3 regions of the Comamonas sp. Tr-654 genome follow, and region 3 is predicted to be linked to each of the others. Evidence: riboswitches for the same ligand, from Rfam matches in the RefSeq annotation. Region 3 holds a riboswitch; each other region holds the start of a gene.
What was found. A riboswitch is a leader RNA that binds a small molecule or an ion and turns the genes downstream of it on or off. The one in region 3 is predicted to bind glycine.
Positions count from the first base shown of each region.

Region 1 (9,961 bases), 1.0 Mb from region 3:
GGCAAGGGTCTGGCCCTGGGCATCCTGCACTTGCCAGAGTTGGCGCAGCGGATCGCGAAGCAGCCTTGAGGCCGGGGCATGACCTTGCCAATGAATGCCGGGGGATTGCAGCAGCGCCTGCACCAGTTGCGCAGGACGGACCCAGCCCGCCTGCTCATGCCAGACGGCCTGACTGTCTGCGGGCAGATGGGCCGCAGACAGCTGGGCTGGTTGCACGGGTGCGCTCCAGTGCAGACCCCAGGGGTAGGTATCGCTTCCAGGCTGCAGCCATGACTTGGGCAGATGGGAGGGCTCGTTCAGGTCGTGTTCGAGAACCCCGTCATGAGCCCAGTCCCGGGACGGTTGCAGTTTGTTTGCCTGGCTCAGTTGCTGCAGATTCTGTAGCGTTGCGCGCACGCCGCTTCTGGACAGGCGCGACAGTACGCTGTCGTCGGGCGAAATATGCGGGCAGAACAGGCCGGCAGGCAGGCCCGAGGCCCCTGCAGCCGGCGCGGCCGCCGCATCCAGCACGGTCACTTCCCAGCCGCGCCTGGCCAGGCTGGCAGCGGCGGCAGCACCGGCCAGACCCGCACCCAGCACCAGACAGCGACTGGCCTGGCTCACCGGCGCAGGCAGGCCGTCGCTGCGATGGCGCGGTTCCCAGGCCGGGTTGTAGGTCGCATGCAGGTTATGGCGCTTGGGCGGCACGCCGGTGCGCTTCTTGACTTCAAAACCCTGCGCCTTAAGCGCTTGGCGCACATGGCCAGCTACGCACCAGGTGGCCAGCTGGGTGCCCCGGTGGCAATGGCGGGCAATGTTCTTCATGGCGTCTTCGTCCCACATCTCGGGGTTGAGCTGGGGAGAAAAGCCATCCAGGTACACGCTGTCTGCCGTCAGCTGCTGCTTGCGCAACATGGTCTTGGCGTCGCCTATATAGAGCGTTAGCAGCAATTGGCCATCGTCGAACGAGAGCCGGTGCACGCCGGGCAGCAGCCCCCACCATTGCGCGGCCAGTTGCTCGCCAAGCGGACGCAGTGTCTCGTCGGCGGGCAAGGACTTGAGCAGATCCTCGCGCGAGACCGGGTGGGCTTCCACCGAGACAAAATGCAGCATGCGCGGGCGTCGCGGGTCGGCTTTCCACGCCGCCCAGGTGACGAGAAAGTTCAGGCCCAGGCCGAAGCCGGTTTCCAGAATGCGCCACTGGGCCGCATCAGCCCAGGCCGCAGGCAGACCGCAGCCGCCGAGAAAGACCTGGCGGGCCTGGTCAAGGCCGCCCAGCTCGCTGTGATAGCGGTCGCCAAATCGGGTGTTGTAGGGGGTGCCATCCGGCATCCATGTGATGGGTTCAGACATGGCAGGAGAAAAGCGCCAACGGATATGGCGTGGAAAACTGGCGCAGCTGGAAGGAAAAAAGGGCTGCAATCAGCCGCCCGGGCAGTCCCGCCGTCGAAGGCAGCTGGGGCCGCTCCAGAGCGCCCCGGAAGCCTGATCTTATTCCCAGCGCTGCTGGTAGGAGAAAACGGGCAGGCGCCATTTGAAACGAATGGCTGCCAGACGGAAGGCCAGGCCGCCTGCAAAACAGACAAGGGTGCTGATATTGGAGCTTACCTCCAGATAGCGCAGGCCCAGGAACATCAGGCATACGGACAGCGACACGCTGGCATACAGCTCGCGGCGGAACACCACGGGGACCTGGTTGCAGAGCACGTCACGCAAAATGCCGCCGCTGATGCCGGTAATCATGCCGGCCATGATGATGACGATGGTCGGGTAGCCCAGTTCCAGTGCCGTATTGCAGCCGATCAGTGAAAAGGCGATCAGGCCCATGGCATCCAGCAGCAGAAACACCTGCTTGAGGCGGTGCATATGGCGCGCTATCACCGTGGTCAGCAGACCGAAGCTGATGACCAGATACACATATTCGGGATGCTGGGTCCAGCCTATGGGATAGTGGCCCAGCACCATGTCGCGGATGGTGCCGCCGCCCAGTGCGGTGACGAAGGCGATGACCACGACGCCAAAGATGTCCATATTGCGCCGGCCTGCAGCGAGGGCGCCGGACATGGCTTCGGCGGTAATGGCCACCAGATAGATGACCAGCATGACGGTGAAGTTGGAGGCCTGGAACGAGTCCAGCAAAGAGATGGAGGGAAGCATGAAGGCACTTGAAAATAGACCAGCCACTCGCATCAGCGGGAGTGTCCGGCTTGCCTCTCCCGCTGTCCTTTTACCTGAGAGTTGCACATGGGCACCTTCGCGGCGTACATGCTTGCCCCTTCGGTGAGCCCTGCAGACTTGTGGTTGCGGGCTGCTCTCCAGTTGGCGATATCCGGGTCCTGTCAGACCCACCCGCGGTACTTATTGCCTGAGCGATTATGGGAGTTTGCGCCTTCGGCGGGAACCGTTGACAGGTTCCGCTCTCCCGCGGGATGGGCGCGATTCTAGCCAGTTCCAGAGACCGTATTCGGGTTAGTACCTGTATCAATTGGGTTTGAGCAGTGTTGCGACTGCCGGCCTCGGGCACCCCTGGGCTGCCTGGGCGCGCCCTTGGTCTCACCGGTCGGTTGTTCGGCAGCCCGCAAGAAAAAAGCCCCGAGGCCTTGGCCAGGGGGCTTGGTGTCCAGGTCTGCCGGAATTACTCGGCGCTGGGAGGCACGTAGCCTGCTGCGGCATCTGCGCCGCCGCCAAAGAAATGGTTTTCCATCTGACGGGCCAGGTACTGGCGAGCACGGGCATCGGCCAAGTTCAGGCGGTTTTCATTGATCAGCATGGTCTGGTGCTTGAGCCAGTCGGCCCAGGCCTGCTTGCTCACGCTTTCATAGATGCGCTTGCCCAGTTCGCCGGGGGCAGGAGGGAAATCCAGGCCTTCAGCGTCTTGACCAAGCTTGATGCAGTGAACGGTACGTGCCATGTGTAGGGTCCTCTTGGTTGATCTCAGATGTTTGGGTAATAACAAACTGAAATCTTAGTAGTTTGAGTTTTAAGAATGCAGCTCAAGAATGCGCAGCAACGGGGCAGAAGCCCGTTATCCATTCACTCGAAGAACACAGTCCAATGAAAAATCGTCGCAACTTTATCAAGTTTCCTCTGGCTGCCGGTCTGATTGCTGGCTTGACCCTCTCGGCTCTGCCCACATTGCCCGCTTTTGCGCAAACTGGCGTGCAACTGCTCAACGTCTCCTACGACCCGACACGCGAGCTCTATGTGAACTACAACCAGGCATTCGCCAAGCACTGGAAGGCCACGCAGAACCAGGATGTGACCATCAAGCAGTCACATGGCGGCTCGGGCAAGCAGGCACGCTCCATCATCGACGGCATCGAAGCCGATGTGGCCACGCTGGCCCTGGCCGGCGATATCGACGCCCTGGTCAAGAACGGCAATGTCAAGGCCGATTGGCAAAAGCGCCTGCCGCACAACAGTGCTCCCTATAGCTCCACCATCGTGTTCCTGGTCAAAAAGGGCAATCCCAAGGGAATCAAGGACTGGGACGATCTGGTCAAGCCCGGCATCCAGGTGATCACGCCCAACCCCAAGACCTCGGGTGGTGCACGCTGGAACTATCTGGCGGCCTGGGAATTTGCCAAGCGCAAATACGGCGGCGACGCACAGGCCAAGGACTTCATCACCAAGCTCTACAAGAACGTGCCCGTGCTGGACACCGGCGCGCGCGGCTCCACCGTGACCTTTGTGCAGCGCGGTCTGGGCGATGTGCTGCTGGCCTGGGAGAACGAGGCCTATCTGGCGCTCAAGGAGTTCGGTCCCGAGAAGTTCCAGATCGTCGCGCCTTCGCTTTCCATCCTGGCTGAGCCTTCGGTGGCCGTGGTCGACAAGGTGGTCGATAAAAAGGGTACGCGCACCGTGGCCGAGGCCTATCTGAAGTATCTGTACTCCGAGGAGGCACAGCGCATCGCTGGCAAGAACTTCTACCGTCCGACCGATGCCAAGGTGGCTGCCGAGTTCGCGAGCCAGTTCCCCAAGCTGGAGCTGTTCACCATCGACAAGGCTTTTGGCGGCTGGGCAGCGGCAGACAAGGCCCACTTTGCCGACGGCGGCAGCTTCGACCAGATCTACACCAAGAAATAAGTGAAACGCGAGACGGGGGCGCGATCAGTGCTCCTGTCTTTGCAATAACAAAAAGATAGAGCCAAGCCATGTCGATTTTGCTGATTGCCGGTAGTCCCTCGCAGCCTTCGCGCTCCAGTGCCCTGCTCAATGCCGTGGCTGCGCGTCTCCAGGACCAGGGCCTGAGCACCGAACCCGTGCTGCAGCTCAACCAGCTGGACCCCGCAGCCCTGCTGCATGCCCGCTTCGATCATGCCGAGATTCGCGCTGTGACCGAGCGCGTGGCCCGAGCCGATGCGGTGGTGGTGGCCACCCCCGTCTACAAGGCCGCCTATAGCGGTCTGCTCAAGGTCTTTCTCGATGTGCTGCCGCAGACGGCGCTCAAGGGCAAGCTGGTCCTGCCCCTGGCCACGGGGGGCAGCCCCCACCATATGCTGGCGCTGGACTACGCACTGCGCCCGGTGCTGCAGTCGCTGGGTGCGCGTCACATCTTGCCGGGTATCTATGCCACCGACCAGGGCGTGCCGCTGCTGCCCGAAGGCGGTTACGGCCTGGCTCCCGAGATTGCCGAACGCGTCGAGGATGCCGCCCAGCTGCTGGCCACCGATCTGCGCCGCAGTGCCCAATGGGCTGCTGCCAACGACTTTGAAAGCATCGCGTTTGCCGACGTGCGATGTAGCGTTTGAATTAGCGCCCCCTGAGCCGCTTCGCGGCTTCCCCCGAGGGGGACGACAGCCTCGCGGCGGGGCAGCCCTTGCTTGCTGTCCCTTGATGGGGCGGTGCCCATTTCTCCATGTCTCTGTTTTTGATAGCAGTCCCCGCACTGCGAAGGCCGAGCTGCGCCTGAAATCAGGCCCAAGAAATGCCTGAAGTGTGTGGACTGGGAACTCCAAGGATTGATTTCTCATGACCGATAGCAACAACACTTCTTCGGCTATTTCGTCGCAATTGCCGAGTGCCTCGCGCCGCCAGTGGCTGGCGGGCACGGCTGTTTCTGCCCTGGCCCTGGCTTCGGGCCATCTGCATGCGCAGCAGGGCAATGGCACGACAGGCGGCCAGCGCGTGCTGCGCGTGGGCCATCAAAAAGGCTGGCTGTCGATTCTCAAGAATCGCGGCACGCTGGAAAAACGCTTGAGCCCGCTGGGCGTGGCCGTGCGCTGGGTCGAGTTCAACGCTGGTCCCGTGCAGCTGGAAGCGCTCAATGTAGGCTCCATCGACTTTGGCGATGTGGGCGAGGCCCCACCCATCTTTGCCCAGGCCGCTGGTGCACCCCTGGTCTATGCCGGTGCCACCGTGGCACGTCCCGGCCTGGAAGCCGTGATCGTGCCCAAGGGCTCGCCGATCCGCAGCGTGGCCGATCTCAAGGGCAAGCGCATTGCCTACAACAAGGGCTCCAACGTCCATTACTTCCTGGTCAAGCTGCTGGAAAAGCATGGCCTCAAGTACGGCGATGTGCAGTCGGTCTTTCTGGCACCTCCCGATGCGCGGGCCGCCTTTGAGAAAGGCTCGGTCGATGCCTGGGTGATCTGGGATCCGTTCCTGGCCTCGGCGCAGAAGACCCTGGATGCGCGCCTGCTGGCCGATGCCAGGGGCGTGGTCAACAACCGTGCCTACTACTTCACCTCGCGCGACTATGCAAGCCGCAACGCAGATGTGCTGCGCATCGCTATCGAGGAAATTGCCGCCATCGATGCCTGGGCCAGCAAAAACAAGAGTGCCGCCGCCGGGGAGCTATCTCAGATTCTGGGCCTGGACACCGCTGTGACCGAGCTGTATCTGAACCGTACCGAATTCGGCACCAAGGCCGTGAATGCCGAAATCCTGGGCGAGCAGCAAAAGATTGCCGACACCTTCTTCGATCTCAAGCTGATCCCCAAGAAGCTCAATCTGCTGCATGCAGCTCCCGTGGACCTGCAGGCCAGCCGCTGAGACAGGCCGCAACCGCCATGAGTTCTGCATCCACTCCACCCCGTTTCCGGCGCGGCCGCCGTCAGGCGCTGCAGCTGCTGGGCACCACGGCTTTCAGTTGGACCCTGGCTGCCTATTACGCCGACGATGCGCTGGCCCAGCCTGCGTCGGCCGTGGCTGCTCCGGCACAGCTGCGCATCGGCTATCAGAAATCGGCCGTCAATCTGGTCGTGCTCAAGCAGCATGGCGTGCTGGAAAAGCGCTTTCCGGGCACCAGGATCAGCTGGCTGGAGTTCCCGGCCGGGCCGCAGTTGCTGGAGGCGCTGTCGGCCGGCAGCCTGGACTTCGGTCTGACCGGCGATTCGCCGCCCGTGTTTGCCCAGGCTGCAGGCAAGGACCTGCGCTATGTCGGGGCCGAGCCACCCAAGCCCGAAAGCTCGGCCATTCTGGTGCTGGCCGATTCGCCGCTGAAGTCACCGTCCGACCTCAAAGGCCGGCGTGTGGCTCTGCAAAAAGGCTCGAGCGCCCACTATCTGCTGGTGCGTGCGCTGGACAAGGCGGGCATTGCCTGGGCCGACATCCAGCCCGTGTATCTCGCTCCGGCCGATGCGCGCGCGGCTTTCGAGCGCGGCAGTGTCGATGCCTGGGCCATCTGGGACCCGTTCTATGCCGCCACCGAGCTGAGCATCCGAACACGCGCGCTCAGCAGCGGCGAGGGGCTGACGGGCAACAACTCCTTCTATCTGGCCTCGCGTGGCCTGGTCGAGCACCATCCACAGCTCATCAAGGCCCTTTTCGACGAGCTTACGCGTGCTGACCAACTGGTGCAGGCCTCGCGCAAGGAGGCCGTGCAGCTGCTGGCCGCCTTCAGCGGTCTGGACGCGAATGTGGTCAGCCGCTTCATCGGCCGCAGGCCCAGCTCGCCGACCACGCTGCTCAATCCCGCCATGGTGGTCGAGCAGCAGCGCGTGGCCGACGCCTTTTTTCGTCTGGGCGTGATTCCGCGCCAGGTGAAGGTGGCTGACATCGTCTGGCAGCCCACAGCGGCGGAATACGCCAGCCATGGCCAGACAAGCCCAGCCGCTTCATCCATCACGCCCACCGTGGCATCCAGGTTCTAAATCAGGTTCAAGGAGATTTCGTCATGCAAGTGTTCTGGTTCATTCCCACCCATGGTGATGCCCGCTACCTGGGCAGCAGCGAAGGCGCACGCCAGCTGAGCCATGACTATGTCAAGCAGGTGGCCGTGGCGGCCGACAGCCTGGGTTACGAAGGCGTGCTGATTCCCACGGGCCGCTCCTGCGAAGACCCCTGGGTAGTGGCGTCCAGCCTGCTGCCCGTCACCAAGCGCCTCAAGTTCCTGGTGGCCGTGCGTCCCGGACTGCATCAGCCCAGCCTGGCTGCGCGCATGGCGGCCAGCTTTGACCGCCTCTCGGGCGGACGTCTGCTGATCAATCTGGTCACAGGCGGCGATCAGGCCGAACTGGAGGGCGATGGCGTGTTTCTCGACCATGCGACTCGCTACGAGCAATCGGCCGAGTTCATCGAGATCTGGCGCGAGATTCTGGCGCGCAGCCATGAGGGCCAGTCGCTGGATTTTGAAGGCCGGCATCTGCAGGTCAAGGGCGCCAAGCTGCTGTTCCCGCCGCTGCAAAAGCCTTATCCGCCTGTTTATTTCGGTGGCTCTTCGCCCGCCGCCCATGAGCTGGCGGCGGAACAGGTCGACGCCTATCTGACCTGGGGCGAGCCGCCAGCCGAAGTAGCCAAAAAGATTGCCGATGTGCGCGAGAAGGCCGAGCGCCATGGCCGCCAGGTCAAGTTCGGCATTCGTCTGCATGTGATCGTGCGCGAGACTGATGAAGAAGCCTGGGCCGATGCCGAGCGGCTGATCAGCCGTCTGCAGGACGAGACCGTGATCCAGGCCCAGGCTGCGTTTGCGCGCATGGACTCCGAAGGCCAGCGCCGCATGGCCCAGCTGCACGCAGGCGGCACCAAGCGCAGCCGCAAGGATCTGGAAATCAGCCCCAATCTCTGGGCCGGTGTGGGCCTGGTGCGTGGCGGCGCAGGAACGGCCCTGGTGGGCAGCGCCCAGACCGTGGCCGACCGCATCAAGGAATATGCCGATCTGGGCATAGACACTTTTGTGCTCTCGGGTTACCCGCATCTCGAGGAAGCCTATCGCTTCGCCGAGCTGGTCTTCCCGCTGCTGCCCGTCAACGTGCAGGAAAAGCTCGGTGGCGGCAACCCCGGTGGTCCGTTTGGCGAGACCGTGGCCAATCTGTACTCGCCGCGAGCCGCAGCTTCGGCAGCCGCCGCTGCGGAGCGCGAGCCGATCCGGGTATCACAAAGCTGAAGGAGAGAGCATGAGTGATGTTCAAACGCTGACGTTGCAGGCTGCTGTCCAGCCTGCACGCCCGCCGGTGCCGCGTCTGGAACTGCTGGCACGGCAGTTTGCCTTGCGGCTGTTGCCCTGGCTGCTGCCGGTCGCGCTGATCGCGGTCTGGCAGGCTGCATCGGCATGGGGCTGGCTGTCCACGCGGGTGCTGCCCGCACCGTTGGATGTGCTGCGTGCGGCCTGGACGCTGACCGAGTCCGGAGAGCTCTGGACGCATGTCAAGGTCAGTGCCGGGCGCGCGCTGGCAGGGCTGGCCATAGGCGGCAGCCTGGGCCTGCTGCTGGGCCTGCTCACGGGTTCGCTGCGCTGGGCCGAGACGCTGCTTGATTCCACGATCCAGATGGTGCGCAACATCCCTGCGCTGGCGCTGATTCCGCTGGTCATTCTGTGGTTCGGCATCGACGAGTCGGCCAAGCTGTTCCTGATCAGCATTTCGGTGTTCTTCCCCATCTACCTCAACACCTTCCACGGCATCCGCAATGTGGACCCGGGTCTGATCGAGATGGGGCGCAGCTACGGCCTCACGCGCTGGCAGCTGTACCGCGACATCGTGTTGCCGGGGGCTCTGTCCTCCATCCTCGTGGGCCTGCGCTTTTCGCTGGGACTGATGTGGGTGATTCTGATCGTGGCCGAGACGATTTCGGCGCAGGCCGGCATCGGCTACCTGACCATGAATGCACGCGAATTCTTGCAGACCGATGTGGTGCTGGTGGGCATTCTGCTCTACGCGATTCTGGGCAAGCTGGCCGATGTGTTTGCCCGTTCGCTGGAGCGCTGGTGGCTGCGCTGGCATCCTAGCTATGGAGCCCCCTGAGCCGCTGCGCGGCTTCCCCCGGAGGGGGATGGCATCCTCGCTGTGGGGCGGCGGGGCCGCCTAGGCCCTTGCTCGATGTCTCTCACCTTGAGGGTGTCTATTGAGGTTGGTGGAAAGAATGAGAGGAGCTTGCGATGAGTAGTTTGTGGAGTCGTTTGACGCAGTCGCTGGTAGGTGCAGGTGCGCTGAATGCTCGTCAGCCGCTGGTGGCCTGGGAGGCCTCCTGGGACGAGGCCGAGGCCTTGCAGGCGAGTGGAAAGCTGTGGCAGCGGACCAAGGATGAGGAAGAAGAGCAGCAGGGCAGCAGCCAGCCGCCGGATGCGCAGCAGAAAGTGGCCGAGGGTGTGCATTTGCAGACGCTGCAGCTGACCAAGCGCTATGGCGAGCGTGAAGTGCTCAAGCAGGTGCAACTCGATGTCCGGCCCGGTGAGTTCATCGCCATCGTGGGGCGCAGCGGCTGCGGAAAATCCACCTTGCTGCGCCTTGTCGCAGGGCTGGAGAAGGCCAGCGCCGGGCAGTTGCTGATCGATGGGGGCGAGGGCCAGCAGAGCGGGGATACGCGCATCATGTTTCAGGATGCGCGTCTGCTTCCCTGGAAGCGGGTGCTGGACAATGTGATTCTGGGTCTGCCCGATTCGGCACGTGAGCGCGGTCGCCAGGTGCTGGCGCAGGTGGGGTTGGCCGACCGTGAAAACGAATGGCCGGCAAGGCTGTCGGGCGGTCAGCGCCAGCGTGTGGCCCTGGCACGGGCCCTGGTGCACCAGCCGCGGCTGCTGCTGCTCGATGAGCCGCTGGGTGCT
Region 1 covers NZ_VWWQ01000001.1:1,132,663-1,142,623, reverse strand. Annotated here, with positions in the region: gene mnmC (FAD-dependent 5-carboxymethylaminomethyl-2-thiouridine(34) oxidoreductase MnmC) at 1-1,311, opposite strand, end outside; gene F3J24_RS05245 (trimeric intracellular cation channel family protein) at 1,471-2,136, opposite strand; glycine riboswitch at 2,189-2,308, opposite strand; glycine riboswitch at 2,322-2,414, opposite strand; gene F3J24_RS05240 (oxidative damage protection protein) at 2,615-2,890, opposite strand; gene F3J24_RS05235 (sulfate ABC transporter substrate-binding protein) at 3,034-4,065, shown strand; gene ssuE (NADPH-dependent FMN reductase) at 4,134-4,730, shown strand; gene F3J24_RS05225 (sulfonate ABC transporter substrate-binding protein) at 4,951-5,973, shown strand; gene F3J24_RS05220 (aliphatic sulfonate ABC transporter substrate-binding protein) at 5,991-7,073, shown strand; gene ssuD (FMNH2-dependent alkanesulfonate monooxygenase) at 7,097-8,305, shown strand; gene ssuC (aliphatic sulfonate ABC transporter permease SsuC) at 8,316-9,161, shown strand; gene F3J24_RS05205 (ATP-binding cassette domain-containing protein) at 9,296-9,961, shown strand, end outside.
Region 1: linked by a shared signal. The riboswitch ahead of F3J24_RS05245 (trimeric intracellular cation channel family protein) and the one ahead of gcvT (glycine cleavage system aminomethyltransferase GcvT) in region 3 are both predicted to bind glycine.

Region 2 (9,961 bases), on a different contig from region 3:
GCCAGAACGGCACCAGCACCGAGAAGAAGGGCAACTGGCGGCCGATCATGGCGGTCACTTCCATCAGGTCGTAGCCATGGACCTTGGCCAGCGTGATGACGGGAGTGCCCAGGGCGCCAAAGGCCACGGGAGCGGTATTGGCGATCAGCGACAGGCCGGATGCCGCCAGCGGCGAAAAGCCCAGGCCGATCAGGATGGCGGCCGTCACGGCCACGGGCGTGCCGAAGCCGGCAGCGCCTTCGAAGAAGGCGCCGAAGGAGAAGGCAATCAGCAGCAGCTGGATGCGGCGGTCTTCGGTGATTCCGGAAAGCGAGTCCTGCAGCACCTTGAAGCTGCCGTTCTGCTCGGTCAGCTGGTGCAGGAAGATGATGTTCAACACGATCCAGCCAATGGGCAGCAGGCCGGTGAAGCCGCCGAACAAGGCGGCACGCCCCGCCATTTCGCCGGGCATGTTGTAGACAAAGACTGCAATCAGCAGCGCTGCAATCAGGCCTGCGCCTGCGGCCAGGTGGGCCTTCATGTGCAGAAAGCCCAGGCCCACCAGCATCACCACGACCGGAATGGCCGCAAGCAATGTGGACAGCCACATATTCGATAGGGGGTCGTAGACCTGTTGCCAAACCATCTCTCTTCTCTCCTGCTTGTTGTGATAACAAGGATGGTCGCTGGACGAATACGCTTGCACACCTAGCATTAGCCCTTGATTTGCCCTCGCTGAAGAAAATTTCAAAAGCGGCATAAATCACTTCAAACCAGAGCGCAACGCCGATAGCGGCGATGAGGGCTACCATCGGGCTCAAATCCCATTACAAGGCTAGAAGTCGTGAGCGATCTCTCCAAAATTACCTGTATCGAAGACCTGCGCGTGGTGGCCAAGCGCCGTGTGCCGCGCATGTTTTATGACTACGCCGACTCGGGCTCCTACACCCAGGGTACGTACCGGGCCAACGAAGACGAGTTCCAGACCATCAAGCTGCGTCAGCGTGTGGCCGTGAACATGGAAGGGCGCAGCACGCGTACCACCATGATCGGCGAGGAGGTCGCCATGCCGGTGGCGATTGCGCCCACGGGTCTGACCGGCATGCAGCATGCCGATGGCGAGATTCTCGGTGCCAAGGCTGCGAAGGCATTCGGCATTCCGTTCACCTTATCCACCATGAGCATCTGCTCGCTGGAGGACATTGCCGAGCACACCGATCACCATCCGTTCTGGTTCCAGCTCTATGTGATGCGCGACAAGGCCTTCATGGAACGCCTGATCAACCGCGCCAAGGCGGCCAACTGTTCGGCGCTGGTGGTGACGCTGGATCTGCAGATCCTGGGCCAGCGTCACAAGGACATCAAGAACGGACTGTCCACACCGCCCAAGCCCACGCTTGCCAATCTGCTCAATCTGGCGACCAAGCCGCACTGGTGCCTTGGAATGCTGGGTACCAAGCGCCGCAGCTTCGGCAATATCGTCGGCCACGTGGATGGCGTGGGTGATGTGTCCTCGCTGTCGTCCTGGACTGCAGATCAGTTCGACCCCTCGCTGAACTGGAACGACGTGGAATGGATCAAGAAGCTCTGGGGCGGCAAGATCATTCTCAAGGGCGTGATGGATGCCGAAGACGCGCGTCTGGCGGCACAAAGCGGTGCTGACGCGCTGGTGGTCAGCAACCATGGCGGCCGTCAGCTCGACGGTGCGCCGTCCTCGATTGCCGCCTTGCCGTCGATTGCCGAGGCCGCGGGCAAGGACATCGAAGTCTGGATGGATGGCGGCATTCGCAGCGGGCAGGACGTGCTCAAGGCCCGGGCCCTGGGCGCGCAGGGCACGATGATAGGTCGCAGCTTTCTCTACGGTCTGGGTGCCTACGGCCAGGCCGGCGTGAGCAAGGCGCTGCAGATCATCCACAAGGAGTTGGATACGACCATGGCCTTCTGCGGTCATACCCATATCGACCAGGTCGGCAAGGAGATTCTGTTGCCTGGCACCTACCCCAAGCCGTTTGCAGTGATCTGATCGGCGTTGTTGGCGGCTTGCTGCGCTGCAAGCCGCCGCGACCTCTGCCCAGAAGTCAGGAGTTGCCAGTCCGGGGCTTCCATTCCTGCACCTGCTGCTGGATCTTGGCCCGTTGCGCCGGTTTCAATTTCTTGGCGATGATTTCCTGCTGCTTGGCCGAATCCTTCTCGCCATCCTTGGCTGCCAACAGCGCCCAGAAATAAGCCTGAGGCCAGCTTTGCTCAACACCGCGGCCCAGCGCATACATGGAGCCCACGTTGAACTGGCTATTGGCATCACCCTGTTCTGCCGCCGTCATGTACCACTTGAAGGCCTCCTTGCTGTCTTGCGCCACGCCACGGCCATGGTCGTACATGTATCCGAGATTGCTTTGGCTCGATACATGGTTCTGTGCCACTGCAAGGCGGTACAGCCTGACGGCCTCCTCCTGGTTCTCGGCTACGCCCCGGCCGTCGTCATACATCACCGCGAGGTTGAACAGACCGTCGGCGTCGCCTTGTTCCGCGGCCAGGCGATACCACTTGACCGCTTCCTCATCGCTTTGCGGCACGCCGCGCCCGCGGCCGTACATCAGGCCGATATTGGACTGGCTTTCGGCGTGGCCCTGCTTTGCTGCCAGCATGAACCACTTGGCTGCTTGCTCGTCGTTTTTGGGTGTGCCACGGCCTGTGAGGTAGGCGGCTGCAAGTTTGAACTGTGACTGGGCATCGCCGCCCTCGGCTGCCTGCAGCAGGGCGGACGATTGTGCGATGGACAAAGTGCTGCAAAGCAGCAAGGCGGCTGCGCAAAAGAGACGGCTCAAGGGCTTTTTCATGGCTTGCTTGTTGATGGGACGTTGCGGTTTCTAGTGTGCAGATTCAGCGAATTTGCGGCTTGGGTTTCCAGCTGCCGATTCTTGAATCCTGTGCAGCACGCTCTGCGGGCTTGAGCTTGCGGGCCGCAGCATCGCGCAGCGGCACCGTGTCTTCCAGGTCTTGGGCTGCCGCCAGGGCATACCAGAAATAGGCCTGAGACAGGCTGCGTCTGACGCCACGCCCTTCCTCGAACATCGTGCCGAGGTTGACCTGGGCGGTCGCATTGCCTTGCTCTGCGGCCAGGCCCAGCAGTCTGGCAGCCTCTTTCTCGTTGCGCGGCACGCCGCGACCGGTGGCGTACATCACGGCGAGGTTGACCTGGCCCGAGTCATGGCCTTTTGCAGCCGCTATGCCAAACCATTTGGCGGCCTCCTGATCGCTTTGTTCCACGCCGCGGCCGCTGACATACATCAGACCCAGGTTGTACTGGGCATCGAGAAGGTTTTGCGCTGCAGCGAGCCGATACCACTTGACGGCCTCCTCATCGCTTTGCTCGACGCCGCGCCCATCTTCATACATCACGCCCAGATTGAACTGGCCGTTGGCCTCTCCCTGCGCTGCCGAAAGGCGGTACCACTTGACGGCCTCCTGGTCGCTTTGCTTCACGCCACGGCCCCGGTCGTACATCAAGCCGAGATTACTCTGGCTCAATGCATTGCCTTGTGCTGCCGCAAGACCAAACCAATGAGCGGCTCTCTCGTCGCTTTGCGCCACGCCACGGCCTTCCACGTATATCTGGCCAAGATCCAGCTGTGCCTGTGCATCTCCCGCTTGCGCTTTGTGCAGCAGGTCCGCTGGCTGAGCCATTGCCAAGGTGCTGGCAAGCAACAATGCGGCAGCGGAGTAAAGGTGAGCCATTTTTTGTGCATTTCTTCTGATGTTCTTGCGATAGATAAGCTGTGCCCCGACTGCAACGGCAAGGCGGACCCTGATTTCAGGCTGCCCTGATGTCTTGCCCTGAATGCCCGGGCGGACCCACGGTTCAGCAGTCGGCAGAGCGTGGGCGTACCGCGAAGCGGCACGGCGAGAGCGCCGACCATCGGGCCTTCGCTGATTCACGCCGGTTACGGGCCTGGAACTTCTGAAGCATCAGTCGGCGCCCTTCATGGCGCAGGCATTCAGATGTCCGGAGTTGCGGGCCAGAGCGGGGAGGCATTCTAGTCACCTAACGAACTGCAGCCGCCAGTCGTTCATCGCGTCTGGCGGCTGCAGCTTGTTGATCAGGGGCGCTTGTCAGCCCCGAGCCCGGCCGGGCATCGTGATCGGGAAGTGCTTATGTGCGCTGCAGGCGCTTGCGCATGGCAAAGCCATAGCCCAATCCCAGCAAGGCGGCGATGGCCGAACCGGCCAGAATGCCCAGCTTGGCTGCACCCAGCAAGGAGGCATCCGCAAAGGCCAGACCGCCGACAAAGATGGACATGGTAAAGCCGATGCCGGCCAGCAGGCCCACCAGCAGCACGCCGCGCCAGTTCAGGCCCTCGGGCAGGCTGCACAGCCCGCTTCTGACGGCCAGCCAGGTGCAGATGAAGACGCCCAGGGGCTTGCCCAGTACCAGGGCCACCAGCACGGCCATGGCCGTGGTCTGCGGTGCAGCAGCGCTCAGGTCTATGCCCGAGAACTGTACGCCGGCATTGGCCAGCGCAAAGATGGGCATGATGCAGAAAGCCACCCAGGGATGAAGAATCATGGGCAGGCGCAGCGCAGGTGGCAGCAGGTCGCGCTGTGCGAACTGGGCGGTGCGCAGCTCCTGCAGCAGGTGTTGCGGATCCGGCCGCCCGCTGAGCACCTGCTCGCCGGCCTTGCGCATGGCCGTCTGTGCGGTGATCAGCAGCGGCATGGGGGCAGGGCGGGTAAACACGGGCGTCATCAGGCCCAGCACCACGCCTGCCAGGGTGGGGTGTGCGCCGGTCTTGAGCAGGCCGAACCAGAGAACGGCTCCGGGCAGCACATACAGAGGAGCGGCGGCAATGCCCATGCGGTTGAACAGCAGCACCAGCAGCACGCCGGCCGCAGCCACCACAAAGCCCATGGCCTGCAGCCCGCCCGAGTAGAAGAAGGCGATGATGAGCACGGCCACGATGTCGTCGATGATGGCCAGGGCCAGCAGGAAGATACGCAGCGCTCCCGGAATATTGCGGCCCAGCAAGGCCAGCACGCCCACGGCAAACGCGATGTCGGTTGCCGTCGGGATTGCCCAGCCGTTGAGCAGCGTCCTGTCATTGCCCGCCAGGGCCATGTACAGAAGTGCGGGCACGGCCACGCCGCCGATGGCTGCGATCAGCGGCAGACTGGCCTGGCGCAGGCTGGCCAGTGCGCCGTTGTGCAACTCGCGACGGATCTCCATGCCCACGACCAGGAAGAACACCGTCATCAGCACATCGTTGACGATGAAATGCAAATCGGTGCTGAAGCTCCACGGGCCCAGCGTCAGCGCGACAGGCGCATGCCACAGCGCAAAGTAGCCTGGCGCCGCAGCGGAGTTGGCCCATACCAGGGCGACGGCGGCGGCCAGCATGAGCACCATGCCGGCAAAGGATTCGATATGCAGCAAATGCGAGATTTGCGCCTGCACGCGCTCGGTCGCGGATTGCAGCGCGGGGATGCGGGGGGACTTTTGAGATGCGGAGGGCGCAGGGGCCTGCACAAGTGTTTGTGGGTCCATGTAATGGTGGTGTCTGAGGCCGTCCGCTGACAGATGCACCATGCTTGATGGTGCCGTCTGCATTGCAAAACGACGGTGCGCTGGCGGCCCGACCTGCGCATGAAAATTCACCTGCCATCGCCACCTTGTGTGACGGGCACCCGGCTGAAATTGTAGCTAAAGATGCAGCAATGGTCTGGATATGGGGTTTATTTGCGGGAAAACAGACCTCGTTATCAGGACAGTTGCCTCTCGCGCTTCGCGTCGCCTCGGCTCAAGCGGGTGGACTGCACGAATCGCGTCAGCGCCGTCCGGCAGCCGGCGCTATGCTGGCGCGCTAACGAGAGAGAAGGCGTGTCATGTCGGGCATAGGAATGGAATATTTGTGGGTGGGCGTGGTGCTGTTTGCGGCGGCGGCGCAGACGGTACGCAACACGGCCCAGCGCTCGCTGACGGCGCAGGTCGGTACGCTGCCGGCCACGCTGGTGCGCTTTCTCTACGGCCTGCCGTTCGCCGCCGCCTATCTGCTGGCGCTGTATGCGCTGGGCGATCCGTCCCTGGTGCTGCCGAAGTTCAGCGCCGCCTATCTGGGCTGGATTGCGCTGGGTGCCTTCTTTCAGGTCGCGGCCACGGCGGCCTTGCTGGTGGCCATGAAGGAGCGCAACTTTGCCGTGGCGGTCACGCTGTCCAAGACCGAGGTGCTGCAGGTGGCCTTGTTTGCCGCCATGTTCCTGCACGAGTTGCCGACCCGCCTGGCGCTGCTGGCCATGGTGCTGGCCACGGTGGGCGTGCTGATGCTGTCGCTGCCGCCGCGTGGGCAACTGTTCACGCTCTCGGCCTGGACCAGCAAATCCTCGGTCTACGGCCTGATCTGCGGCGCCTGCTTTGCGCTGGCCACGGTGGGCTTTCGCGGCGGCGCGGTCGAGATCGCAACGCTGGGCGTGAGCTCGCCCTGGCTGTCCGGGGCCTGGGGCGTGCTGATCGCGCAGACCATGCAGTCCGTCGTCATGAGCGCCTGGATAGCCAGAACCCATGAGCAAGGCCTGCGCCCCATCTTCAAGGCCTGGCGCATCTCGCTGCTGGCCGGCAGCATGGGCGCTGCGGCCTCGCTGGCCTGGTTCACCGCCTATGCCATGCAGGGGGCCGCTGCCGTGCGCACCCTGGGCATGGTGGAGGTGGTGTTCAGCTATATCGTCTCGCGCAAGGTGTTCAGCGAGAAGCTGTCGCTGACCGAAAAGCTGGGCATGGCGCTGATGATGCTGGGACTGGTGCTGATCTGTCTGCAGCTCTGATTTCAAGAGCTGCTTGCGCTTTCCAATGTTCATTTTCAAGGTGAAAAGTCATTGAAATGAAGCATGAAAAGGCGCAATTAGCTCCTGAAAAATAGCTCTCTGCAGCGACGATGCGCGATGCCGTGCCTGGCTTGTTGGTGCAGTGCCCTGAACCGCTATCAGGCGCTGGCGGTGGTCAGCGTGGCCGGACGTGACTGCCTGCTGGCGCTGCCCAGGGACTGCAGCACGAGGTCGCCGACCATGTCGGCGGTGACGGCCGACAAGGTCCAGCCCAGATGGCCGTGGCCGGTGTTGTAGAAAACGCAGGGCTTGTTGCCAGGACCCACGCGCGGCAGCATGTCCGGCATCATGGGACGCAGGCCCGCCCAGGGCACCACGCTGCGCGTGCTGACGCCCGGGAAGCACTGCTGAACCCATTCGATGAGAGGGCGGATGCGGTCGGCGCGGATGTCCTTGTTGTAGCCGTTGAACTCCGCCGTGCCGGCCACGCGAAAGCGCTCTTCGCCGAGGCGGCTGGTGACCAGCTTGGTCTCGTCGTCCAGCAGGCTCACGACGGGAGCTGCGGCGCGGCTGGCTTCGTCCGGCAGATTGACCGTGATGGAATAGCCCTTGACCGGATAGATGTTGACGCTGTCGCCGAGCTGAGCGGCCAGCGCGCGGCTGGCCGTGCCCGCGCAGACCACCATGGCGTCGAAAGTCGAGGTCTCGGCCTCCAGACCCTGGCGCACGGTCACGCTGGCCTGTTTGCCGTTGCTGTTCACCGACACGATTTCCTGGCCGTAGCGGCATTGCACGCCCAGTCGCTCGCAGGCGGCGGCAAGGCCGCTGGTGAACTTGTGGATGTCGCCGGTGGAGTCGCTCTCGGTGAAGTAGCCGCCATAGAAGGTTCCTGACAGTGTCGGCTCGATGGCCTTCATTTCATCGGGCGTGACGGCGCGGCGCTCCAGCCCGCCCAGGGCGAGCAGTTGCGAGACCTTGCCCGCATGTTCGAAGCCGGCGCGGTCGCGGTAGATATGCAGGATGCCTTTTTGCTTCAGATCGAAGTCAATGCCTTCGGCGGCCGCCCATTCGAACAGGTGCTCGCGTGCCGCAATCGCCAGCCTGGCGGTCTCCACGGTGTTTTTCTGGTAGTGGGGGATGGCAGCGAGAAACTGGCAGAACCAGGAAATCTTGTGCCAGCTGGGCTTGGGGTTGAGCAGCAGCGGAGCATCGCTCTTGAGCATCCACTTGAGGCCTTTGACGATGGTGGACCAGTGGGTCCAGACCTCGGCATTCGAGGCCGAGAGCTGGCCGCCATTGGCGAACGAGGTCTCCATGGCCGCATAGCGCTGCTTCTCGAACAGGGTGACGGAAAATCCGCGGCGTGCGAGGGCGTAGGCGGTGGTCACGCCAGTGATGCCACCGCCGATGACGGCGATTGTCTTCATGATTCAGGTTCCAGACTCGTCAAGGGTGGAGCCCGTGCGCAACATGCGCAGCGGACGCCCCCTCTGTTCTGGACCTGAGAGATTCACGAGGCAGGGCCTTGCGGTGCTGCTCGCTTGCTCCTTCGGTATGCCCGGCGGACGATGACGTCCGGACATTCTTCAGAGTGTGTGAAAGCGATGCCGATCCTTTGGCCTGAGAGTTTCCGGGGCGGTTGCTCCTTCGGCGCTGCATGCGACAAGTTTGCGCTGCAGTCTCTCTCGGCATCACCGGGCTGAGAGCCTGTGGCGAATGTAGGAAGAATGGCGGCGCCTGGATATACGGGTTTTCTAGACTTCTGCGCCGGGGCAGGCCGTGCTGCGCTTCTTTTATTTGATAGCAGCTAGCGCTTGTTTTTAATGACTTTCTTGTGTTTTTATAAGGAAAGTGAATGTGTTCATGCGCAAGAAGCTTCCGAATTCATAGCATCAGGCGCTGTCAAGTGCCGCTGAGCAGCCCCAGAGCCAACCCCTGCATTGACATGACGGGCCATGGTCGGCGGTGGATTTGGGCAAAATATCGTCTTTGCCTGTCAATGGGCCCGGCGATATCACCGCTTTGCCATTGAAGCGCCCGACCGGGGTGGCTGCCGATTCAGGATGCAACTGGCCTATCCGCCATGGCGTTCTGCTGTCATGGCTTCGTTCCTTTGTCCTTGTTGCCCGCGACCGTCATGGTCGCCTTTTTGCGTTGCCTGTCGCAGCGCCTGCGGGATGGTTGGGTGTTTTGTCCGGATGGGCGCAAACCATTACAACAAGACATTTATGTCCCAACCCAACTCAAGCCAGCAGCTCGCGCCGACTGGCGATGGTGACGATAACCAGCCCCGCTTGCACCGGGTGCTCAAGCAGCGCCACCTGAGCATGATCGCCATTGGCGGCGCCATCGGCACGGGCCTGTTTGTGGCCTCCGGCTCGGCCATCGCCCAGATCGGCCCGGGCGGTGCCGTGCTCACCTATCTGCTCATCGGCATCATGGTCTACTACATCATGACCAGCCTGGGCGAGCTGGCCGCCTTCATGCCGGTGGCCGGTTCCTTCTCGACCTATGCCTCGCGCTATGTGGATCGCGGCTTCGGCTTTGCGCTGGGCTGGAACTTCTGGTTCAGCTGGGCCGTGGTGGTGGCGGTGGATCTGGTGGCCTCGCAGCTGGTCATGGCCTACTGGTTTCCCAATGTGCCGGGCATCCTCTGGAGCGGCCTGTTCCTGCTGCTGATGGTGGGGCTGAACGCGTTTTCCGCGCGGGGCTTTGCCGAGGCCGAGTACTGGTTCGCGCTGATCAAGGTGCTGGCCGTGGTGGCCTTTCTGATCACCGGCGTGCTGATTCTGTTCGGCATCATCAGCAACGGCCATGTGCCCGGTTTCGAGAACTGGACCACGGGCGATGCGCCATTCGTCGGCAATTTCGCGACCTTTGTGGGCGTGGCCATGATCGTGGCCTATTCCTTCCAGGGCACGGAGCTGGTGGGCGTGGCGGCGGGCGAATCCGAGAATCCGCGCGAAAACGTGCCGCGTGCTATCCGTCAGGTGTTCTGGCGCATCCTGCTGTTCTATGTGCTGGCGATTGTCGTCATCGGCTTTCTGATTCCCTATACCGATCCGCAGCTGCTGCGCACCGATGTGGCCGATATCGCCGTGAGCCCGTTCACGCTGGTGTTCCAGCACGCGGGTCTGCTTTCGGCGGCCACGGTGATGAATGCGGTGATCCT
Region 2 covers NZ_VWWQ01000003.1:270,512-280,472, reverse strand. Annotated here, with positions in the region: gene F3J24_RS10945 (L-lactate permease) at 1-625, opposite strand, end outside; gene F3J24_RS10940 (alpha-hydroxy acid oxidase) at 824-2,002, shown strand; gene F3J24_RS10935 (tetratricopeptide repeat protein) at 2,058-2,816, opposite strand; gene F3J24_RS10930 (tetratricopeptide repeat protein) at 2,860-3,714, opposite strand; gene nhaA (Na+/H+ antiporter NhaA) at 4,130-5,518, opposite strand; gene F3J24_RS10920 (DMT family transporter) at 5,857-6,789, shown strand; gene F3J24_RS10915 (D-amino acid dehydrogenase) at 6,948-8,216, opposite strand; glycine riboswitch at 8,388-8,487, opposite strand; gene F3J24_RS10910 (amino acid permease) at 9,018-9,961, shown strand, end outside.
Region 2: linked by a shared signal. The riboswitch ahead of F3J24_RS10915 (D-amino acid dehydrogenase) and the one ahead of gcvT (glycine cleavage system aminomethyltransferase GcvT) in region 3 are both predicted to bind glycine.

Region 3 (9,961 bases):
CAGCTGGTTGGAGGGCGCAAACGGGTGGATGTCGGCAAACGCTGGCCAGGTGATGGGAATCATCTCGCTGGTGGCGTTGAGCTTCATAGTGCAACTGCCCAGCGGGATCATGCTGCGGTCCAGTGCCAGATCCTTGTCGCTGAGGCTGCGGATATAGCGCAGCATGGCGGTTTCGGAGTGGTGGGTGTTGAAGACCGGGTGGCTCAGATAGGCCGTGCTGCGTTGCAGGGATTCGGGGATCAGCGAGGTCGGGCCTTCGTCCATGGCCTCGATGGTGGGCAGAGCCTGGCCCTCCTGGGCAAAGATGCGCCAGAGCAGCTCGACATCGGCCCGGGTCGTGGTTTCGTCCAGGCTGATGCAGAGATACTCATCCCAGGCCTTGCGCAGATTGACGCCTCGGGATACGGCACGGGCCGCTAGAGCATCGGTTGCCTCCCGGGTATGCAGGCTCAGTGTGTCGAAGGCCGTGTCGTGGTGATGGGCGCTGAAGCCCAGCTGGGCCAGGCCCCGGCTCAGGATCGCCGTCAGGCGTGCCACCCGCTGGGCGATGCGCTTCAGTCCCTGGGGGCCGTGGTAGACGGCATACATGCTGGCGATCACGGCCGGCAGGACCTGGGCCGTGCAGATATTGGACGTCGCCTTTTCGCGGCGGATATGTTGTTCGCGCGTCTGCAGCGCGAGGCGGTAGGCGGGTTTGCCATGCACATCGACGCTGACGCCCACCAGACGGCCGGGCAGGCTGCGCTTGTATTCGTCGCGGCAGGCCATGAAGGCAGCGTGCGGGCCGCCTGCGCCCATGGGCATGCCGAAGCGCTGGCTGTTGCCCACGACAATATCGACCCCCCATTCTCCGGGAGGTGTCAGCAGGGTCAGGGCCAGCAGGTCGGTGGCCACGATGGCGGCCGCCTGCTTGGCGTGAATGGCTTGCACATCGGCCTTCCAGTCCACAATCCAGCCGCTGGATGCAGGGTACTGGATGACGGCGGCAAACAGGTCGCCTGCCAGGGCAGTTTCCCACTCCTGCTGGCTGTTGGCGATCACCACTTCGATGCCGATCGGCCGGGCGCGGGTCTGTATGACTTCAATCGTCTGCGGGTGCAGGTCGCCGGCGAGCACGATGCGATGGCTTCTGGATTTGACAGAGCGCCTGGCCAGCGTCATGGCCTCGGCGGCAGCCGTGGCTTCGTCCAGCATCGAGGCATTGGCGATAGGCATGCCTGTCAGGTCGGTCACCATGGTCTGGAAGTTGACCAGCGCTTCCATGCGACCTTGTGAAATCTCGGCTTGATAGGGGGTGTAGGCTGTGTACCAGGCGGGATTCTCGAGGATGTTGCGCAGGATGACGCCCGGCGTGTGCGTGCCGTAGTAGCCCTGGCCGAGAAAGCTCTTCAGCACCTGGTTCTTGCTGGCGATGGCCTTGAGTTCGGCCAGTGCTGCGGCTTCGGTAATTGGCGCCGGAAGATCCATGGGCTTGGCGCGAGCGATGGAGTCGGGCATCACATCGCATATCAAGGCGTCCAGCGTGGGCTTGCCGATGGCGGCCAGCATTTTTTGCTGTTCCTCGGTGTCCGGGCCTATATGACGGGGGATGAATTCGTGGCTGTTTTCCAGCGCTTCCAGCGAAGCGACGGGGGCGGGAGGCGACATCAGCATGGGAGGGACCTATTCTCAAATACTGTGACTGACGGTTTGCATGCCAGGCATGCGTGAATGCCGTATGCCTCAAGGCATACAGCCGGTGCTTCAAGCAGCGCTGGCTTGTTCCAGCGCGGTGTTCATCAGGGCCAAGCGTTCGCTTTCCTGGTCGGCATGTTCCCAATCGGGATATTTGCTGCGTGCCACGGTGTTCAGCCATTGCTGGCAGGCCAGGGCAAGCAGTGCCTGCTGGTGCAGATCGGCATCGATGCTGCCCGTGATCTTGAACTGGCCAAAGGCCGTGGCCACATGGGCGCGGCAGACCGAGCGCAGATAGCTCTGGTTCATGTCGTCGCTGGCCAGCCATTGGGCTTTGGCCGCATTGTCATGAGCCAGCATGTCCTCGGGCACGGGCAGATCCCAGTCGCTCAGTTGCTGGCGCAGAAAGCGCAGGGTCTTGGCGGGCTTGCCGCCCGTCTGCTCCTGGTACCACTCTTCAAGAGCGGCCAGTGTGTCGCTGCCGTCATCGTTGCCGAAGGGGCTGAAGTCGTCACCGCAGTCGTAGTAGAAGTCCTGGGTCGCGATGCGCACAAAGGCCGGGTGGCTGGTCTCGCGGGCGAGACCTACTTCCGGATCGTCGAAATACTGGATGGTGCTCATGGCTGCATGCAAAAACGGCCTTCGCAAAGCGAGGGCCGTTGATACGCTTAGTTGTCCTTGGCGAAGTCGTTGTAGGCGGTCTCTTCCATCAGAGCTTCGAGCTCGCCCACATTGCTCATCTTGACCTTGAAGAACCAGCCTGCGGCCAGCGGATCGCTGTTGGCCAGGGAGGGGTCATCGCGCAGGGCTTCGTTGACTTCGACGATCTCGCCGGTCACGGGCATGTAGACATCGGCGGCGGCCTTGACGGACTCGACCACGCCCGCGACATCGCCGGCCTTGAAGGTGGAGCCCACGGCGGGCAGGTCCACAAACACCACATCGCCCAGCGCATCCTGTGCGTGTACGGTGATGCCGACGATGGCGGCATTGGTGTCAGCGGCGTTGATCCACTCGTGTTCTTTGGAATACTTGATGCTCATGAAAAGCTCCAGATGGGGGATTCAGGGGAATCGGGTGTTGTTTGAGAAAGGTCCAGCTCGCACTTTAGCGGTGTTCTGGCCGCTGTTTGGCAAACTGGCCCGTCTCATCCGCGGCGGCAGACCTAGCCGCGGTGATAGCGGGTGGGAACGAAGGGCGTGGCGACCACCCTCATGGGCACGGGCTTGCCGCGCACCATGGCGAAGATTTCCGTATCGATGGCGGCGTAGTCGGGCTCGACATAGGCCAGCGCCACGGGCTGGTTGAGCGTGGGGCTGAGCAGGCCGCTGGTGATGTGGCCGATATGCTGCCCGTCCATGTTTTCCAGCACGGCAGGCTCGCGCACGGGAATGCGCTCCAGCGCGATCAGGCCCACGCGCTTGCGGCGCAGCGACTGCGGGTTCTGCAATTGCTCCAGCACGATGGCCGCACCCGGAAAGCCGCCCTCGCGCTCGCCGCCGCTGCGGCGCACCTTCTGCATGGCCCAGTTCAGCGCAGCTTCGACGGGCGTGGTGCTGGTGTCGATGTCGTTGCCGTACAGGCAAAGTCCGGCTTCAAGGCGCAGCGAGTTGCGCGCGCCCAGACCGATGGGTGCCACCTCGGGCTGGGCCAGCAGCGCCTCGGCAAAGGCTGTTGCCGCTTCGCCGGGCAGGGAGATTTCGAAACCGTCTTCGCCCGTATAGCCGCTGCGCGTGATGTAGAGCGCATGGCCTTGCCAGTCGAAGTGGTTGCCGGTCATGAAGACCAGAGATGTCACACCGGGAATCAGACGCGCGAGGGCTGTGGCGGCTTGCGGGCCTTGCAGGGCCAGCAGGGCGCGATCGGGCAGGGGGATGACCTCGCAGCGATTGGCAATGCGGCTCTGGATATGGGCGATATCGGCCTCTTTGCAGGCGCCGTTGACGATGAGGAACAGATCTTCGCCACGGTTGACGAACATCAGGTCGTCCAGAATGCCGCCTTGCTCATTGAGCAGCAGGCCGTAGCGCTGTTTGTGCAGGCCCAGGTCCATGACATCGACGGGCATCAGCGATTCGAGCGCGGCTGCGGCATCGGGGCCGCGCAGCAGCAATTGGCCCATGTGCGAGACATCGAACAGGCCGGCGGCCTTGCGGGTGTGCAGGTGCTCGGCCATCAGGCCTTGAGGGTATTGCACGGGCATGGCGTAGCCGGCAAACGGCACCATGCGGGCACCCAGTTTCTGGTGCAGGGCAAACAGCGGTGTGGAACGCAGATCGGAAGAGGTGTCAGCAGCAGTCACAGGCAAGCGCTCCGGTGGTCAAACCAAAATGAGTGGCCATGCATGGCTGGGCCATGCGTGGCGGGCTTGCCCTGCTGTCCGCTTTACCTGAGAGATTCACTGCCCGCATTGCATCGGGCAGCTTGCTCCTTCGGTGGATGCCGGCGCACGGCCTGCATCTCTCTCCAGCAAGGGACGCTGCAGGCTTGCACACCTGGCAGCGCTTGTCAGTCCTTTTGCCTGAGCGTTTTGACTCCGGGTGGGGGTCTGCGCCTTCGGCGGTGCAAGGCAGCTTCAGCTGCAGGCACTCTCTCCTGACGCTGGCGATTCTAGCGGTGGGCAAGGGGCTTGCACCACCGAATCGTATGGATTTTGGGGTTTTCGAGCATGCATCGTCCGCGCCGTGCTTGCGTCCTCACTGCGGGCCGGTGTTCAAGGCCGGCTTGGGCTCGGGATCGATCTCCTGCACACGCGGAAACACCAGCTCGTAGGGCTGCTCGAAGCAGGACGTCACGGGCTGGCCCTGGCGCATACCGGGCTTGAATTGCCAGCGTTTGAGCGACTGCAGTATGGACTTCACAATGCGTGGATCGGCATCGGCGGGCTGATAGGCCACACGGCCGAGCTGACCTTGGGCCGTGACTTCCAGACGGAAGACCACCGTGGTCTCCAGCCCGTTCGGGAACCAGTGAGCGCTGATGAAAGGCGTGGTGTGGCGGCGTGGCCTGGGTTGCTGGTCGAGCTGGGCAGGGGGCGTGCAATCTGCATTGATCCAGGCAGGCCATTCCGTGCTCCGTGGTGGCTTGGACTGCGCATCCAGGGGCGAAGCCGGAGCAGGCACCAGCGCAGGTTGCGCAGAGACGATAGCCGGTGTGTCGGCAGCCGGATCCGGCTTGAGCCGGCTGCCATCGGAGAGATGGGAGCATGCCCCGAGCAGCAAGGTGGTCAGAGCAGTGGCGCAGGCGGCGGCAAGGTATGAGGTGCGCGAAATGTCCATGAGGCCATTGTCGGCCATGCGGGCCGCACCTTCAGGGTTGTGCCGGGCGCAGATCCAGTTCCTTGCGGCCGGCCTCGGCGCAGGCACGCCACCAGGCCGAACCCGCATGCGGAGCGCCCAGGTCCAGGCGCTCGCCCATCATGGGGGTGGCGATCTCTATGCCGTGCTGTCTGCCCAGGCTCAGGATCTGCTCGAACGGGTCCCACCAGGCATGCATGGCCAGGTTGAAAGTGCCGTTGTGTATGGGCAGCAGCCATTGGCCGCCGAGATCCCGGTGAGCCTGCACGGTCTGTGCAGGGTGCATATGGACATAGGGCCAGTGGGCGTCGTACGCGCCGGTTTCCATCAGCGTGACATCGAAGGGGCCGAAGCGCCTGCCGATTTCGGCAAAACCGTCGAAGTAGCCGCCGTCGCCGCTAAAGAAGACGCGCAGCGGCCTGTCGGCCTGGCGGTCTTCTATGGTCCAGGAAGCCCATAGTGTGCGGTTGCCGTCGCGCAGGCTGCGTCCCGAGAAATGCTGGGCGGGCGTGGCCGTGAAACGCAGGCCGTCGACCTCGCTGCTTTGCCACCAGTCATGCTGCACGATCTTGTCGGCCGGCACGCCCCACGCTGCCAGTCTGTCTCCCACTCCCAAAGGGCAGAGAAAAACGCCTACCTTGGGCGCGAGCACGCGAATGGTGGCGCGGTCCAGGTGATCGTAGTGGTCATGCGAGAGCAGCACGCCGCGCAAGGCAGGCAGCTCGTCAAGGGCAATCGGCGGGGCATGAAAGCGCTTGGGGCCGGCAAAGGACAGTGGGGAGGCACGCTCGGAAAACACAGGGTCCGTCAGCCACCAGCCGCCGCGCAGCTTCATCAGCAAGGTCGAATGGCCCAGGCGATAGAGGCTGCGCTCGGGCGCGAGGTTCAGCTCGGCCGTGCTAAGCGGCAGAACGGGCAGCGCCTTGCCCGGCTCGGAATCGGCCGGCTTGTTGAAGAAGAACTTCCAGAGCGTCCCTGCATCGGGCTTGGGACCGTCGGCCGGACGTGGATGTGTGTTGCGAAAGCGCCCGCCCGAGTACTGAGGCGAGTCTTCGTAGTCGGCGATGGGAGTGGAGAAGCTTGGTTTGCTAAACAAGATCGGGCGCCTTAGTAAGACATTGGCCGCAGTTTGGGACGGTTTGCCGCGCTGCAAGAGCCGATTTGCAAGAAGCCGTATCGCCGGGGCGGCCATTTCAATGATCCGATGGGGCGAATGCGACACTCGCTGTCTGAGGAGCAAATACACATGAATCCCATGGTTCACAATCTGGAGAGCATGCTGGCGGCCGGCAAGGACGGTGCGCTGCTGCGCTATACCCTGGGCAAGGCCTATGCCGACGAAGAGCAGATGGCCGTGGCGCGCGAGCATCTGCGCAAGGCCACGGCGCTGGATGCCGAATACTCTGTCGCCTGGAAGCAGCTTGGCAAGGTGGAGCTGGCGCTGGGCGATGCACAGGCAGCACGCGCCGCCTGGCAGCAAGGGCTGAGCTGTGCCCAGACCAAGGGCGATGCCCAGGTCGTCAAGGAGCTGCAGGTTTTTTTGCGGCGCCTGGACAAGCAGGCTGCCGGCGCCTAGAAACTATCAAAAAAATAGCTGGAAGCGATTGTGGGTCAATCGCTTCCAGCCAATTCTGCCTGAAGTTTGTCAGTGTGCGCCGGCGGCTGCGTCGGAGGCTCCTGCGGCAGAGGCGGGGCGCTTGGTGAACCAGATCAGCACGATCAGGGTCAGGAACAGAAAGGACGACGCCAGAAAGATGTCGTCGGCGGCCCGCGTGAAGGCCTGCTGATCGATCAGCCGGTTGATCTGGGCATAGGCCTGCTCGGCACTCATGCCTGCTGCCTGCAGGTTTTTGACCGTGTTGGCAAACGTGCCCTGGCCCTGCACCAGCAGCTCGGTCAGATGCGCATGGTGCATGGAAGCCCGGCTTTCCCAGAGCGTGGTGGCAATCGAGGTGCCCATGGCGCCGGCCGTGATCCGCACGAAGTTGGACAAACCTGCGGCGGCAGGAATGCGATCCGGCGTCAGTCCGCTCAGCGTGATGGTGGTCAGCGGAATGAAGAAGAAGGCCATGGCGCCCCCTTGGATCAGCGTGGGAATCAGGATGTGGGCGAAGTTGGTCTCCACGGTGAACTGCGAGCGCATCCACAGCACCATGGCAAACACGATGAAGGCAATCGTGGCCATCTTGCGCGGATCCCAGACACCGACCTTGCGACCCACCATGGGCGTGAGCAGGATGGCCAGCAGGCCCACCGGCGCCAGGGCCAGGCCGGCCGAGGTGGAGGTGTAGCCCATCCATTGCTGCAGCCACAGCGGCAGCAGCACCACATTGCCGAAGAACAGACCATAGGCAATCGACAGTGCGATCGAGCCGGCCGCAAAGTTGCGCCGCTTGAACAGGCGCAGATCGACGACGGGATGAGCGTCGGTCAGCTCCCAGACCACGAACACGGCAAATGCCACGACAGCGATCACCGCAAAGGCGATGATTTCATTGGAGGCAAACCAGTCCAGCTCCTTGCCCTTGTCCAGCATCAGCTGCAGCGCCGCCACCCAGAGCACGAGCAGGGAGAGGCCCACGGTGTCGATTGGCAGCTTGCGCGTGGGCGTTTCGCGGTTGCGGTAGATGCTCCAGGTCATGAGGGCCGAGAGCAGGCCGACGGGCACGTTGATGTAGAAGATCCAGGGCCAGGAGATATTGTCCGTGATCCAGCCGCCCAGCAGCGGCCCCACCACGGGTGCGACCAGGGTCGTCACGCCCCAGAGCGAAAGCGCCACACCGGCCTTGGCAGGCGGATAGCTGGACAGCAGCAGGGTCTGCGACAGCGGAATCATGGGGCCGGCCACGGCGCCTTGCAGCACGCGGAACAGCACCAGCATCTCCAGCGAGGAGGCAAAGCCGCAGAGCCAGGAGGTCAGCACGAACAGCAGCACGCTCATGGTGAACAGGCGCACGGCGCCGAAGCGCTGGGTGAGCCAGCCCGTCAGCGGCACGGAGATGGCATTGGCCACACCAAAGCTGGTGATGACCCAGGTGCCCTGGCTGGGGCTGACGCCCACATCGCCGGAGATGGCCGGAATGGCCACGTTGGCGATGGAGGAGTCCAGCACGTTCATGAACGTGGCCAGCGATAGTGCCAGCGTGCCCAGAGCGAGCTGCGCGCCCTTGAGCGGGGCGATGGCTGGCGGCATGGGGCGGGCCGCCGGAGCCGGTGGCGAGGCGCCCGCTCCGGGGTCGTCAGAGGTGGTGGAAGTCATGGCTGATTCCGCGTCTTATTGCGCAGCTTGGGCTGCAGGCTGGGCGGGCTCAGCGGGTGCGACCGGGGCGGGCAGATCGGCCAGCTGGGTCAGTGCAGGCAGCTTGTCGCCCGCGATGATGTGCTGGATGCGCTGCTCGGCCTGGGCCAGGCTGCCGTCATAGACAGTGGTCTGGGCCACGGGCTCGGTGCGCGGCGTGCTGGCCAAGGCCTGGCCATCCTTGTCGCGGATATCGACCTTCACGTCCATGGACAGGCCCACACGCAGCGGGTGCTGCTTGAGCGCTTCGGGCTCGAGGCTGATGCGCACGGGAACGCGCTGCACCACCTTGATCCAGTTGCCGGTGGCGTTCTGCGCGGGCAGCAGCGCAAACGCCGCACCCGTGCCCGCGCCCAGGCCCACGACCTTGCCTTCGTACGTGGTCTTGTCGCCGTAGACATCTGCGGTCAGCTCCACCTTCTGGCCCATGCGCAGATCGGCCAGCTGGCTTTCCTTGAAGTTGGCATCCACCCAGAGCTTGTGCAGATCGACCACGGTCAGCAGCGGCGAGCCGGCGGCCACGCGCTGGCCCAGTTGCACGCCGCGCTTGGCCACAAAACCGTCCACGGGGGCGATCAGTCGCGTGCGTTGCAGGGCCAGATAGGCCTCGCGCACCTTGGCTGCGGCCGCCATGACGGCAGGGAAGTCCTCGGCCGTCGTGCCCTTGGTCTGGGCTTCGGCGGCCGTCAACTGGGCCTTGGCAGCGCGCACGGCGGCTTCTGCGGCCGCCACGGCGTTGCTGGCGGCCGTGGCCAGGGCCTTGGCATGGTCAAACTCTTCCTTGCCCACGGCGCCGGTGGCCGTGAGCGGGCGGCGCCGTGCCACATCGTCGTTGGCCTTGGCGGCATCGGCCTTGAGGCGCAGCAGATCGGCTTCGCGCTGGGCCACCTGGGCGGCCAGCGGGGCGTTGTTGGCATACAGGGTACGGGTCTGGCGCGCGGTCTGGGCCAACTGCGACTCGGCCTGGGCCAACTGCACCAGGTAGTCGGCAGGGTCCAGCTGCACCAGCAACTGGCCGGCCCGGACATAGTCGGTATCGTCGGCGCCGATGCTGATCACGGTGCCGCCGACCTGGGGCGTGATCTGCACCACATTGCCGGCCACATAGGCGTTGTCCGTGGTCTGGTAGTTGCGGGCCACCATCCAGTGCCAGCCGCCCCAGGCGATGGCGGCCACGGCGACAGCGGCCGCCACGATGGTCAGGCCCTTGCGGCGGCCCGCAGGGTTGGCGCTGGGCGTAGCGGCGGCAGGAGCTTGGGGAGCGTTCTGAGTAGGCTTGGTGTCGGTCATGATGTTGGCGCTTTGTTATCTGTGAAGCGGTTTTGCGCTATTGAAAAAGAGGATCTGCTAGCGCTTGTCAATCAATGAATTGAGAGCGTTTTTGCCTTGAATTCAATGGCAGTAAAGCGGTAGCAGCTATTGATTTATTGAGTCCGATGTTTATTTCACGGCAACAGCCGGGGTGTCGTCGCTCCAGCCGCCGCCCAGGGCAGCGGCCAGGGCCACGCGGGTGTCGAGTTCGCGCGCCTGCAGGTCCACGGCTAGACGGCGCTGGTTGATGAGCTGGGTTTCGGTGTTGAGCACGGTGATCTGGCTGCCCAGGCCGGCCTGATAGCGCTGCACGGCAAAGTCATAGGCACGCTCGGCCTTGGACAGCGACTCGGTTTGCAGCTGCTGCTGGCGCTGCAGCGAT
Region 3 covers NZ_VWWQ01000001.1:137,065-147,025, forward strand. Annotated here, with positions in the region: gene gcvP (aminomethyl-transferring glycine dehydrogenase) at 1-1,653, opposite strand, end outside; gene F3J24_RS00555 (MolR family transcriptional regulator) at 1,744-2,295, opposite strand; gene gcvH (glycine cleavage system protein GcvH) at 2,343-2,717, opposite strand; gene gcvT (glycine cleavage system aminomethyltransferase GcvT) at 2,840-3,976, opposite strand; glycine riboswitch at 4,041-4,154, opposite strand; glycine riboswitch at 4,174-4,282, opposite strand; gene F3J24_RS00570 (energy transducer TonB) at 4,371-4,970, opposite strand; gene F3J24_RS00575 (MBL fold metallo-hydrolase) at 4,984-6,066, opposite strand; gene F3J24_RS00580 (hypothetical protein) at 6,217-6,546, shown strand; gene F3J24_RS00585 (DHA2 family efflux MFS transporter permease subunit) at 6,616-8,229, opposite strand; gene F3J24_RS00590 (HlyD family efflux transporter periplasmic adaptor subunit) at 8,245-9,558, opposite strand; gene F3J24_RS00595 (efflux transporter outer membrane subunit) at 9,709-9,961, opposite strand, start outside.